2 linked regions of the Larkinella insperata genome follow. The protein of the gene in region 1 interacts with the protein of each later gene in a pairwise test. Links are inferred from orthologs where the notes say so. Each region holds a gene or a part of one and is shown in the gene's direction. Other genes may lie near its edges.

Region 1 (8,215 bases):
TCTAGCCTCTTTTGTCTGAACTTCCACACCATAATGAACATGACCCGCCAGGAGAAAGTCCTGCTTCTCATTCTCGCGTGCATCAACTTCACGCACATTGTCGATTTTATCATCATGATGCCGATGGGGCCGCAACTGATGCGGTATTTCAGCCTCAATCCGCATGAGTTCAGCTTTATTGTGTCGGCCTACAGCCTGAGCGCCGGAATTTCCGGTTTTCTGGCGGCTTTCTACGTCGACCGTTTCGACCGGAAAAAAGTCGTGCTGACGGCTTACATTGGTTTTGTCGTCGGAACCATCGCCTGTGGCTTGGCCCCGACCTTTCCGCTGCTGATTGTTGCCCGCACCACCGCCGGTTTGTTCGGGGGCGTTCTGGGAGCGCAGGTTTTCTCCATTGTTGCCGACGTGGTTCCATACGAACGGCGGGCTACGGCCATGTCGATCATTACTACGTCTTTTTCGGTGGCTTCGGTGGTGGGTGTGCCGTTCGGCTTGTATCTGGCAACCAAAATTAGCTGGCACGCGCCGTTTCTGGCCATTGGCGGTCTGGGCGTTCTGGTAACGGCCCTGATCATCCGTTACGTGCCGCGGCTGAATGGGCACCTGCAAACCAGCGAAAACCAGTCTGCTCCACTGGATGTAATCACGTCTATCCTGCGTAACCCCAACCAGCTCCGGGCGCTCTGGCTGACGACCACCATCATGCTGGGTCATTTCAGCATCATTCCGTTGCTGTCGCCTTACCTGGTGGCTAATGTCGGGCTGGGCGAAGATCAATTGTACCTGATCTACCTGGTTGGCGGGTTGGTCACCATTTTCACGGGGCCGCTCGTTGGGCGTCTGGCCGATAAGCGGGGCAAGTACCCGGTTTTTGTCGTTTTTGCGTTGCTGTCTATGATCCCGATGTTTTTGCTGACGTCCATGCAACCGTCCGGTCTGACCTACATTCTGGCGGTGAATGCTGTGTTCTTCATCTTCTCCAACGCCCGTTTCATTCCAACGCAAGCGATGGTGACGGCGGTGGTGGAGCCGAAGCGCCGGGGTGGTTTTATGAGCATGAATTCGTCGGTTCAGCTTCTGGCGCAGGCCCTGGCTACCTACGGGGCCGGTTTGCTCGTGACCAAAACCGAAAGCGGAGCGCTGATCCATTATTCATGGGTGGGCTATCTGGCGATGGCGGCTATTTTCGTGAGTGTTTTCATCGCCCGACGTATTCGTCCGGTGGATACCGATGCTGGCGAATCGGCCGTCGTCAACACAACCAGGCCCGATTTAGCGGACGAAAAAAGAATCCCTGAAAACCGCTCTGTGGAAGCAACACCAACCGTTTCCTAAATTTAAGGGGGCAAAAATTTGGAGCGAATAAACTCCATTTTCTATATTTGCATATAATCTATTGACAAAGTATAGTTAATGTCAGTTTCTGCACAACATAACGCTGTTCGCCGGTCTCGATCGGTTTCTGCCTTGCACCACGTTTCTGCAAAGGACGGTTGTTGTCAGTCTGCAACAAGGATGGGTTGTTGATGCACACCGCCCGTCGCTCCCGATAATTCCCTTACCCCATTTTTTTCTGATAATCTGGCGCAATTTTTGGTCAGCTTTCAAAACCAAACGCCAGTTCAAAGGTTTGTTCTAAAAACATAGATAGTCTATAAACTTACTAAGCTAATGATTGCCTTTTTCGACACCGTTCACGAAGACACCGATCTGTATTCGATTCCTCAGGTATTCCGGAAGCTGGTCCCGGTGAAACCGCTGCAATCCGGCCAGAAAGCACCGTTATTCGGCGTTCATCGCCAGCGGACGATTGGGCAGTACGTTACCTGGCAGGCTGATTATTCCAAAACCGTTCACCTGCACGACTGGCTCCAAACGGGTCCGCTGGTAGTTGCTTTTTACAGCGCTGGCTGGAACGGATACGGCAAAAAGTATCTGCAAAAATTAATTGAACTTCAGGCCCATGTACAGGATGCGGGCGCAAACCTGCTGGTGGTTTCTCCCGACTCGCCGGAATCGTTGCAAATTCTGGTAGAACAGCACGACTTGCCGTTTACGATCGTGCAGGATGCGGAAAACCAGATTGCCGGCAAATTTGGGGTTCACTCGACGGATGATCCGGTCTGGAACTGGATTGCCGGAATTACCGAAGATGTACCCTACCCGGCGTTATTCGTCGTTGCTCCGGACCGTCACATTCAGTTTAGCTACGTTGACAAGGATTTTGACGGACAATTCCCGGCGGAAGCCGTTCTGCGGCAAATCGACGGGCAATCGGCCGTTAAAACGTTGCCGTTGTACGACCGGACCGCGGCCTGATGAGCCTGCGCACGGCTTAGCAACAATGGCGCGGAAAACAAGTTTCGGGGATTGTGGTTCTTGAAGGAGAACATCTTTCAGAAAAAACACGATGAACCGAAGCGAATTTTTGTCAATCGGCGGTTCTGTACTGTTGTTAACCCGAACCGTTATGGCGCAATCGACCCCGGAGCCGGAAGCCCATCTTTTTAAAGACGACGGCACGATTCCAAACAGCCGTTATCCACTATTGATTTACCACAACGCCTTTTCGGAAACCGGTTCGGCGGGGGCTTCCTGGCTCGAAAAACGGTTTGCGGCCAACAACTGGACCAATTCCTGGCGCAACGGCGTATTTCCGTATCACCATTACCACAGCATTTCGCACGAGGTGCTGGGCGTTTACAGCGGCTCGGCCCTGCTGCACCTGGGCGGGGAGCAGGGTGAGAAAATCCGGGTGAAAACCGGCGACGTTGTGGTCATTCCGGCGGGGGTCGGTCACAAACGGCTTGACGCTTCGGCGGATTTCGGCGTCGTGGGGGCGTATCCCGACGGGCGCGATTATGACGTCCTGCGCGGACAGCCCGGCGACCGGCCCAAAGCCGATCAAAACATTGCCGCCGTTCCACTTCCCCAAACCGATCCGCTGCTGGGTCGGGAAAGCGGGTTGGTCCGCATCTGGAAATAGGGGCTCCACCCGGCTGTTTTTCAACTTCATCGCGTCCTTTCAAATACCGCCCAGATTCTGCCTGCATTTCCGTTCATCCGCAACTTTTTTAGTAGTTTTGAATGTTATTTTAAGATGACTAACCACTGAAGAGGGAGAGCTGTTGATGACGGATTATATTTCAACCTTGAATGAGCCACAACGGCAGGCCGTGTTGCACGAAAACGGTCCGCTGATGATTATAGCCGGTGCCGGATCAGGCAAAACCCGGGTATTAACCTTCCGGATTGCCCACCTGATTGAAAAAGGGATTGATCCATTTCGGATTTTAGCCCTGACGTTTACCAACAAAGCGGCCGGTGAAATGCGCCACCGGATCGAGAGCGTGGTCGGCACGGAAGCCCGCAACATCTGGATGGGCACGTTTCACGCGGTTTTTGCCAAGATTCTGCGGGTTGAAGCGAAGGCGCTGGGCTACACGAGTAACTTTTCCATTTACGATACCGACGATTCCAAATCGCTGCTGCGAAGCATTATCAAGGAATTTGGGCTGGATGACAAGGTATACCGCCCAAACATGGTTTTTGCGCGCATTTCGGGGGCCAAAAACCGACTGGTGGGTCCGGCTGATTACCTGGCCAATCCGCTGATTCAGGCCGACGATGCAGCCGCCCGGATGCCCGAAATTGGCCGGATTTACAAAGCCTATTCGACGCGGTGTTTCCAGGCCAACGCCATGGATTTTGACGATCTGCTCTACAACACGAACGTCCTGTTCCGCGATCACCTGGACATCCTGAACAAATACCAGCACAAATTCAAACACGTCCTGGTCGATGAGTTTCAGGATACCAACGTGTCGCAGTACCTGATTACCCGGAAGTTGTCCGCCGTCAATCAAAACATCTGCGTGGTGGGCGACGACGCCCAGAGTATTTACGCCTTCCGCGGGGCCAACATCGAAAACATTCTGAATTTCGAGAAAGACTTTCCGGATGTCCGCACGATCAAGCTGGAACAGAATTACCGCTCGACCAAAACCATCGTCAACGCGGCCAATTCCATCATTGCCCGGAACCGGGAGCAGCTGCGCAAAAACGTCTTTACCGACAACGAAGAGGGTACGCTGATCGAGGTTGTCAAAGCCGCTTCCGACAACGAGGAAGGCCGGCTAATTGCCACTTCGCTCTTCGAAGCCAAGATGCAGGAAGGGCTGCGAAACTCCGATTTTGCCATTCTGTACCGCACCAACGCCCAGTCGCGGGCCTTTGAGGAAGCGCTTCGGAAGCTGAACATCAAATACCGCATCATCGGCGGCTTGTCGTTCTACCAGCGCAAGGAAATCAAGGACCTGCTGGCGTACCTGCGTTTTACGGTCAACCAGAACGACGAAGAAGCGTTCAAGCGGATCATTAACCTGCCCAAACGCGGCATTGGCGATACCACCGTGGCCAAAATATCGGTCGTGGCCGCCGAAAACCAGGTGCCAATCTGGGAAGTGGTCAGCAACGTGAGTAAATACGTAGCTGGTCGGGCCGGTATTGCCATCGAAGGGTTCGCCGATCTGATCAAGAGCTTTCAACTGCTGCTCGACAAAAAAGACGCCTACGACGTAGCCGCGCACGTGGCCAAGGCATCCGGAATTCTGAAAGAACTGTACGACGACAAAACCGTTGAGGGTTTGTCCCGCTACGAAAACGTACAGGCCCTGCTGAACTCCATCAAGGAATTTGTCGACAATCCGGACAACGACGACAAGAGCCTGAGCGCCTTTTTACAGGTGGTATCGCTGCTGACAACCGCCGACGAAAAAGACGACGATGGCGACACCGACAAGGTAACGCTGATGACCATTCACGGAGCCAAAGGGCTGGAGTTTCGGAACGTCTACATCGTAGGGCTGGAGGAAGATTTGTTCCCGTCGCAGATGATGCTCGAAAGCCGGGCCGACCTGGAAGAAGAACGGCGGTTGTTTTACGTTGCCATCACCCGCGCTGAGAAAAAACTAACGGTTTCCTACGCCGAATCGCGGTATCACTACGGCCGTCTGAAAGTCTGTGAACCGAGCCGCTTTCTGATGGAAGTTAACCCGGATTTTCTGAAGATGGCCAAGGTTCGTCAGACCGAGCGGGAAGACCGTCGGGAAGCTAATCGGGAAGTGCCCTCTGGCGGATCGATGAGTTTTGTGCGAAGTCTGGCCCAGAAAACCGCCCGCCAGCAGACACCCCAGCCAACGGTGGCCCATGTTCCGTCGAGCGATTTTACCCCCAGCGATACGTCCAAACTGGCCGAAGGGATGCGCGTCGAACACATGAAGTTTGGCTTTGGTCTGGTGCAGAAAGTTGATCAGGACGGCAACGACCGGAAAGCCGTGATCAAGTTTGAAACGGCGGGGGAAAAGACGCTGCTGCTGAGCTTTGCGAAACTGAAGATTGTCGTTTAAGATACACGTTGTCAGAACTGGCAGACCGCTCGTTCTGACAGCGTGAGTATACTGGCCTGCGTACCACCTTTTGGTTCAAACGATTCCCCTGTTCGTTATGTATTCCGATACCAAAACCGGTGCTGCGGCCCTTTCGGTACAACCCGAGGAAGCAGCTAAGCCGAAAAGGCTGTTGTCCATCGACGCGCTACGCGGTTTCGACATGTTGCTGATTGCGGGGGGCGGTACGTTCCTGGAGCGCATGGAAGGCAAAACGGGCCTGCCCTGGGTCGACTGGATTGCCGGGCAACTGACCCATCCGGCCTGGCACGGGTTTACGTTTTATGACTTCATTTTCCCGCTTTTCCTGTTCATCGCGGGTGTTTCCTTAGCGTTTTCCTTACAATCCGGGTTGGAAAACGGTCTGTCGAAACCGGTTCTATACCGCAAGGCGTTCCGCCGGTGGATGATTCTTTTTCTGTTGGGAATCCTGGATAAAAACATTCCGCTGGACATTTTCGACCCGGCCAACATTCGCTTCGGGACGGTTCTGGGACGCATCGGTCTGGCCAGTTTCGTGGCGACGCTTTTGTTTCTGAATTTTACCTGGAAACAGCGGCTGTTGTGGGTGGCGGCTGTTCTGGTGGCCTACTACGCGGCCCTGTTTCTCATCCCGGTTCCGGGGTACGGTAGCGGGGACCTTTCGTTTGAGGGCAATCTGGTGGCCTGGTTTGACCAGACGTTTATGCCCGGGCGACTGTTGCAGAAAACGTACGACGAAAACGCGCTGCTCACGCAGTTTCCGGCCCATTGTTTGGCCGTTCTGGGAACTGTGGCCGGTGAACTCCTGCGTTCCCGTCAGGCCGACCGAACTAAACTGACTTACCTGATTGTTTCGGGACTGATCAGCATCGGGCTTGGGCTGGTGTGGGGCCAGCATTTTCCCATCAACAAGCACCTGTGGTCCAGTTCGTTTATTTTACTGACGGCGGGGATGGGGTTGCTCTTTCTGGCGCTTTTCTACGGTATTATTGATGTGCTCGGGTACCGGCGATGGTCGTTCTTTTTCAAGGTGATCGGCATGAACTCCATTGTTGTTTACCTGGCGTACCGGTTTATTGCTTTCGACCACACTTCGGAGCTTCTGTTCGCCGGTTTTTATAAATACGCTCCCGAGCAATGGCATACCGTTTTTCAGGCGCTGGGTTCGCTGCTGCTCGTCTGGACGATGCTTTACGTGCTGTACCGCAATAAAATTTTTGTGAAAATATAAACGCAGAGTATGATTCGTTTTTTTACGGAAGACATTCAGTTTAACCTCCTTCAGAAAGTACCAACCCGCCAGTGGCTCACGGCTTTGGCGAAACACGAAGGCTTCACGGTCGGCGAACTGAATTACATCTTCTGCTCCGATGAGTACCTGCTTCAGGTCAACCGCGAATACCTGGACCACGATTATTACACCGACATCATCACGTTTGACAATTCCGAAGAAGAATACCGGCTGGAAGGAGACATTTTCGTCAGCATCGACCGGATTCGCGACAACGCCCAGCAGGTAAAGGCAACCGAAGAGCAGGAGCTTCGCCGGGTGCTGGCGCACGGTGTCCTGCATCTGTGCGGCTACGGCGATAAAACCGAACAAGAAGCCCGGCTGATGCGGCAGAAGGAGGACGAAAGCCTGGCCGCCTGGACCAACCGTTCGCTTAATGTTACCGATCCGTCCTCGGGAGAATGATTAAAATCGTATTTTTGCGCGCCTGATCTCAGGTTTTACCGATTGAAGCCATGTAATTGTTCACAGGATTTTCTCCGTTAACGGATTTGCCCCGGTCGCCCGACCGGGTGCCTGTGTTACGTTTATCCTTTATGAACATGGTTATTTCCCAAAAATACGGTCGCACGTACCATTATCCTTTTTCACCCGGTACGACCAGCGACAACCGCTTCAATCATCATTACCAGGAAGACCTTCGCCGGATTCCGGTCCTGGTGCATACCGAAAAACTCGACGGCGAAAACAACTGCCTGAGCCGCTACGGTGTTTTTGCCCGTTCCCACGCGGCCCCGACCCAATCGCCCTGGACCCGGCACCTCCGCGATCGGTGGGAAATGATTCGCCGGGACCTCGGTACTCTTGAGGTGTTTGGCGAAAATCTTTACGCCATCCATTCCATTGAATACCGGCGGCTGGAACACCATTTCTTCGTTTTCGCCATCCGCGAACGGGACCGTTGGCTTTCCTGGGAAGAAACCCGGTTTTACGCCCACCTGCTGGATTTTCCGGTCGTGCCTGAATTGCAGATGGCTTACCCGCCTTTTGATGCCGAAAGGGTTGAAAGCCAGGTGGAAGAGTGGGCTTCGCAGGCCAGCCGGTTCGATTCCTGCGACGGCCGGACGGGGCAGCCCTGCACCATGGAAGGCGTTGTCAGCCGAAACGCGACCGAATACCCCGTGGCTGCGTTCAAACAGAACGTGTTCAAATATGTTCGGGCAGGACACGTACAGACCGACGCGCACTGGACCCGCAACTGGAAGCGGGCTCCGCTGTCCTGGGAACGGTCCGGCCCGGTTTTACAGCAAACAACGGTGCGGTGATGTGGCAGTTGACTTCTCAGAAAAAATGGGCCGATCTGGAGCAGCAGTTCCGGTTTGTCCGGGCCATGCAGGACGTGCCCCAGGACCCGCGCCACCATGCCGAGGGCGATGTAGCCGTTCATACCCAAATGGTCATCAAAGAACTGGTACGGCTTTCCGGCTACCAGCAACTTGCGCCACTTGATCGGGAAATCCTGTGGACGGCGGCCCTGCTGCATGATGTAGAAAAA
Region 2 (5,533 bases), 1.7 Mb from region 1 along the record:
CCGGAAGCGGTTATTTTCTGCGTGAAACTCGCCATTGAGTTTCGGGAGAAATTTAACCGGGACGTCTTTATCGACATGGTTTGCTACCGTCGGTACGGCCACAACGAGTCCGACGAGCCGAAGTTTACGCAGCCGACGTTGTACAGCACCATTGAAAGACACGCCAATCCGCGGGAGATTTATAACAAAAGCCTAATTGAGCGGGGCGAGGTGGATGCCGAACTGGCGACCAACATGGACGCTGAGTTTAAAAAGGAGTTGCAGGACCGGCTCGACATGGTGAAGCAGAAAGCCGAAATTCCGTACAAACCGTTGCGGCTCGACCGCGAGTGGGCGGAGTTGCGCGTGAGCCAGCCGGAAGACTTCGACCAGTCGCCCGAAACCGGGGTAGCCATGGACGTGCTTGAGAAAGTCGGCAACGCCTTGGTGTCGGTTCCAAACGGTTTCAAACCGTTGAAGCAGATTGAAAAACTGCTGAAAGACCGTCGGCAAATGTTGTTCGAAACGAAGCAGGTTAACTGGGGAACGGCGGAGTTGCTGGCCTACGGTTCGATTCTGCTCGAAAATAAAGTGGTTCGTCTGAGCGGACAGGATGTGCAGCGCGGAACGTTCTCGCACCGCCATGCCGTTCTGCACGATTCGGAAACCAACGAATCCTACAATTCGCTCGACCACATCGAGGGGAGCCAGCAGAAGCTTCAGATCTACAATTCGCTGCTGTCGGAATACGGTGTACTGGGCTTTGAGTTCGGGTACTCCATGGCCAATCCCCACGCGCTGGTGATTTGGGAAGCTCAGTTTGGGGACTTCTCCAACGGAGCGCAGGTCATCATCGACCAGTTTGTTTCCTCCTGCGAATCGAAATGGGGACTCATGAACGGTCTGGTGATGTTGTTGCCCCACGGTTACGAAGGCCAGGGGCCGGAACACTCCAACGCCCGTCCGGAACGGTATCTGCAACTCTCGGCGGAATACAACATGGTGGTTGCCAACGTGACCACGCCGGCCAACTTCTTCCACCTGCTGCGTCGGCAGTTGACCTGGCAGTTCCGGAAACCGCTGGTGGTGATGTCACCGAAATCTTTATTGCGGCACCCACAAGTAGTTTCGTCGCTGGAAGATCTTACCAAAGGTACTTTTAAGGAAGTGTTGCCCGATCCGTTCGCAGTTGGCAAGAAAGTAAAACGAGTCCTGCTCTGTACGGGTAAGATTTATTACGAATTACTCGAAAAACAACAGGCCGACAAGCGTGACGATGTGGCCGTCGTTCGGTTGGAGCAGTTACATCCGTTCCCGCAAAAACAGCTTGATGCCATTCTGGCAGAATACGGTAAAAATGCGGAATTGGTGTGGGTGCAGGAAGAACCGTCGAACATGGGTGCATGGACGTACCTGCTGCGTACGGTGCCGGAACTGAAACTGCGCGGCATCACGCGGAAAAACAGTGCGTCACCGGCAACCGGGTATTCCAAAGTTCACAGTCAGGAACAGGCCGACATCATCCGCCGGGCGTTTGAATAAGGTTTTACAGTTATCCTGAACGCACAGATAGCTGACAACTGAAAACGAAGAGAAAATGGCAATAGAAATGAAAGTACCCCCGGTTGGGGAGTCGATTACGGAAGTAACGGTTGGTGCATGGCATAAGAAAGAGGGGGATTCGGTAAAGAGAGACGAGGTGCTGTGCGAACTGGAATCGGATAAGGCATCGTTTGAATTTCCGGCAGAAGCCGATGGTGTGTTGCACATCCTGGCTCAGGAAGGCGATGTGTTGCCCATCGGTGCCGTACTGTGTACCATTGACGCTGCGGGAGCGTCCAACGGTGAAGCTCCCAAAGCAGAAGCCCCGGCTGCGGCCAAACCCGCTGAACAACCGGCGGCTGCGCAGCCTGAACCGGCTAAGTCCGAGCCCGCTCCGCAACCGGCTCCTGCTCCGGAACCCGCAACGGATTCAGCGGCTAAAACCGTAGAAATGAAAGTTCCCCCGGTGGGCGAATCAATTACGGAAGTAACGATTGCCTCCTGGAATAAAAAAGACGGTGACAAAGTGGAGCTGGACGAAGTTCTGTGCGAACTGGAATCCGACAAAGCAACGTTCGAATTACCGTCTGAAGCCGCCGGAACACTCCGGATTGTGGCCGAAGCCGGATCAACGCTGGCGATTGGCGCCGTAATCTGCCGGATCGAAGTGGGCGCGGGTGCCGCCCAGCCTGCTTCTCAACCCGCAGCCCCGGCACCTCAACCGGCTGCCCAGCCGGCAGCCGCTCAATCCGGCGAACAAGGATACGCTGCCAATCATCCGTCACCGGTTGCGGCTAAGATTCTGGCCGAAAAAGGCATAGATCCGAAAGAAGTGAACGGCACGGGCATTGGCGGCCGCATCACAAAAGAAGACGCGGTGAAGGCCGAAAAAGCCGCACCAGCACCCGCTCCGCAACCGGCGGCTGCCCCGGCTTCCAAACCGGCTCCGGCCCCAGCGGCACCGGCAGCGGTTTCCGGCACCGGCAACCGGGGACAACGGCGCGAGCGGATGACTTCCCTGCGGAAAACCATCGCCCGGCGGTTGGTAGCCGTGAAAAATGAAACGGCCATGCTGACAACCTTCAACGAGGTTGATATGAAGCCGATCATGGATCTGCGGGCCAAATACAAAGACAAGTTCAAGGACAAACACGCGGTTGGTCTGGGCTTTATGTCGTTCTTCACGAAGGCGGTTTGCATTGCCCTGCAGGACTTCCCGAATGTGAACGCCATGATCGACGGTGATTCGATCGTTTACAACGACTACTGCGATGTGTCGATTGCCGTTTCAACGGAACGGGGGCTGGTAGTCCCGGTGATCCGGAACGCCGAAAGCATGGACTTTGCCGCCGTCGAGAAGGAAATCATTCGTCTGGCGGGCCTGGCGCGGGACAACAAACTGACCATCGAGCAGATGTCCGGCGGAACGTTTACGATCACCAACGGTGGTATTTTCGGTTCGATGCTGTCGACGCCGATTATCAACGCACCCCAGTCGGCCATTCTGGGAATGCACAACATCGTTGAGCGTCCGGTAGTTGTGAACGGTGAAATCGTTGTTCGTCCCATGATGTACGTGGCGTTGTCGTACGATCACCGCATCATTGACGGTAAAGATTCTGTGAGCTTCCTGGTCCGGGTAAAACAATTGCTGGAAGATCCGGCGCGGATTTTACTGGGCGTTTAACGTATTGGTAGGACGGATTGTAAAGCCGTCTTTGCTTCAGACAACCGGTCTGGCGCAGAGATGATTTTAAAGTCCGTCCTACGTTTGTTTATAGCTAATTTACTGGCAAAAAGCTTTACAATTTTATGCAATACGACGTTATCGTCATTGGTTCCGGGCCCGGCGGCTATGTGGCAGCAATTCGCTGCGCACAGTTGGGCATGAAAACGGCCATCGTAGAAAAATACAAAACGTTGGGCGGTACCTGCCTGAACGTTGGCTGTATTCCGTCCAAAGCCCTGCTCGATTCCTCGGAGCATTTTTACAACGCGGCCCACACGTTCGCCGAACACGGTATCAAGCTGGCCGACCTTCAGGTTGATCTGCCCCAGATGATCAAGCGGAAGGAGGGAGTCGTGGAAGCCAACGTAACCGGTATCTCGTTCCTGATGAAAAAGAACAAAATCACGGTTCATCAGGGATTTGGCTCCTTTGCCGATGCCAACACGTTGAAGGTGAAGAAGGACGACGGCAGCGAGGAGCAGATCACGGCCAAGAATTTTATCATCGCTACCGGTTCTAAACCGTCGTCGTTTCCGTCGATGCCGATTGATAAGAAGCGCATCATCACCTCCACCGAAGCCCTGACGTTACAGGAAGTGCCCAAACACCTGATCGTAATCGGAGCCGGCGTGATTGGCGCGGAGCTGGGGTCGGTTTACGCCCGCATCGGTTCCAAAGTTTCGTTTGTCGAATTTGCGGATTCAATGATTCCGACGATGGACAAAACGATGGGCAAAGAACTGCAGAAAGCCGTTAAAAAGCTGGGGGCCGAGTTCTACTTCAGCCACAAAGTCACCAGCGTGGAAAATACCGGTGAGGGGGTGGTGGTGAAAGCCGACAATCCGAAAGGTGAACAAATCACCATCGAAGGTGATTACTGCCTCGTTTCCGTTGGTCGTCGCCCGTACACCGACGGTCTGAATCTGGAAGCGGCTGGTCTGGCCGTCGACAACCGGGGCCGCATCGAAGTGGACGATCACCTGCGGACAAAGGTGCCAAACATCTACGCCATCGGCGACGTGATTCGCGGGGCGATGCTGGCGCACAAAGCCGAGGAGGAAGGTGTTTTCGTGGCTGAAACGCTGGCGGGACAGAAGCCGCACGTCAACTACCGGCTGATTCCGGGCGTAGTATACACCTGGCCGGAAGTGGCCAGCGTGGGCTTTACGGAAGAAGAACTCAAGCAGGAGGGCCGGGCCTACAAAGTGGGGTCGTTCCCGTACAAAGCCCTGGGCCGCGCCCGCGCTTCGATGGATATAGACGGGCTGGTGAAAGTGCTGGCCGACAAGCAAACCGACGAAATTCTGGGCATGCACATCATTGGTGCCCGCGCTGCCGATATGATCGCGGAGTGCGTTGTCGCGATGGAATACCGGGCTTCGGCGGAAGATATCGCACGGATCTCGCACGCGCACCCGACCTACACGGAAGCCATCAAGGAAGCCTGTCTGGCCGCGACCGAAAACCGGGCCATTCACATGTAATCAATTGGAATTAGCTGGTAGTCAATAGGACTTATCGGATGTTTTTCCGCCCCGCTTTGGAAATCAAGCGGGGTTTTTCTTTTTTAGTGAATACCCCTTCATCCCATGAAAAAACTAATACTTCTTGCTTTCTGCCTTTTTGCAACCGGAGTTTATGCCCAAACAACCGACTCGGTCACCATCCGGAAAATCTACAACGAAGTGTTGAACAACAGCCCGTCCTACGAGTGGCTACGGCATTTGACCCAGCAGATCGGTCCGCGCCTGAGCGGTTCGGCCGGGGCGCAGCAAGCCGTCGACTGGACCAAGCAACTGATGGAACAGCAGGGCTTCGACCGGGTGTTTTTGCAGGAAGTGATGGTGCCGCATTGGGTGCGTGGTGCGAAGGAAGTCGCTTACGTTCAGAATGGAAAGCAGAAAACAGCGGTTCCCATTGCGGCCCTGGGCGGTTCTGTTGCTACACCCCCAAAGGGGATTCAAGCGCAGGTTATTGAAGTGAAAAATTTTCAGGAGCTGCGGGAGTTGGGAGCAGACAAGGTTAAAGGCAAAATTGTCCTTTATAACCGCCCAATGGACCCGACCAAACTCAATACGTTCGAAGCCTACGCCGGAGCCGTTGATCAGCGGGGCAATGGCGCGACCGAAGCCGCTAAACTCGGGGCCGTGGGCGTGATCGTTCGGTCGATGACCACGGCGCTCGACGACAACCCACATACCGGTAGTATGCGCTACGCGACCGGTGTTCCGCTGATTCCGGCGGCTTCCATCAGCACCAATGGCGCGGAATTGCTCAGCAAGC

What was found.
Region 2: the proteins of OQ371_RS07555 (region 1) and lpdA interact in binary tests that used the Escherichia coli proteins (3 or more experiments, as listed by UniProt). The link is inferred for Larkinella insperata from one-to-one orthologs.

The regions. Positions count from the first base shown.
Region 1 is NZ_CP110973.1:1,847,809-1,856,023, reverse strand. What follows is about bases 2,747-5,769. They hold OQ371_RS07555 (ATP-dependent helicase), read left to right. Parts: upstream 2,747-3,131; coding sequence 3,132-5,408; downstream 5,409-5,769. Other genes in these bases: OQ371_RS07550 (acyltransferase family protein), read left to right, coding at 5,506-5,769; OQ371_RS07560 (cupin domain-containing protein), read left to right, coding at 2,747-2,986. Also shown: OQ371_RS07570 (MFS transporter), read left to right, coding at 34-1,335; OQ371_RS07565 (redoxin domain-containing protein), read left to right, coding at 1,672-2,319; more of OQ371_RS07560, read left to right, coding at 2,411-2,746; more of OQ371_RS07550, read left to right, coding at 5,770-6,660; rRNA maturation RNase YbeY, read left to right, coding at 6,670-7,125; OQ371_RS07540 (RNA ligase family protein), read left to right, coding at 7,263-7,985; OQ371_RS07535 (AAA family ATPase), read left to right, coding at 7,985-8,215. UniProt on the Escherichia coli protein: A helicase with DNA-dependent ATPase activity. Unwinds DNA duplexes with 3'-5' polarity. Translocates on single-stranded DNA with 3'-5' polarity. Initiates unwinding more efficiently from a nicked substrate than double-stranded DNA.
Region 2 is NZ_CP110973.1:3,540,628-3,546,160, forward strand. Bases 2,597-5,533 are described here. They hold lpdA (dihydrolipoyl dehydrogenase), read left to right. Parts: upstream 2,597-3,333; coding sequence 3,334-4,734; downstream 4,735-5,533. Other genes in these bases: odhB (2-oxoglutarate dehydrogenase complex dihydrolipoyllysine-residue succinyltransferase), read left to right, coding at 2,597-3,208; OQ371_RS14220 (M20/M25/M40 family metallo-hydrolase), read left to right, coding at 4,840-5,533. Also shown: OQ371_RS14205 (2-oxoglutarate dehydrogenase E1 component), read left to right, coding at 1-1,521; more of odhB, read left to right, coding at 1,577-2,596. UniProt on the Escherichia coli protein: Lipoamide dehydrogenase is a component of the glycine cleavage system as well as of the alpha-ketoacid dehydrogenase complexes.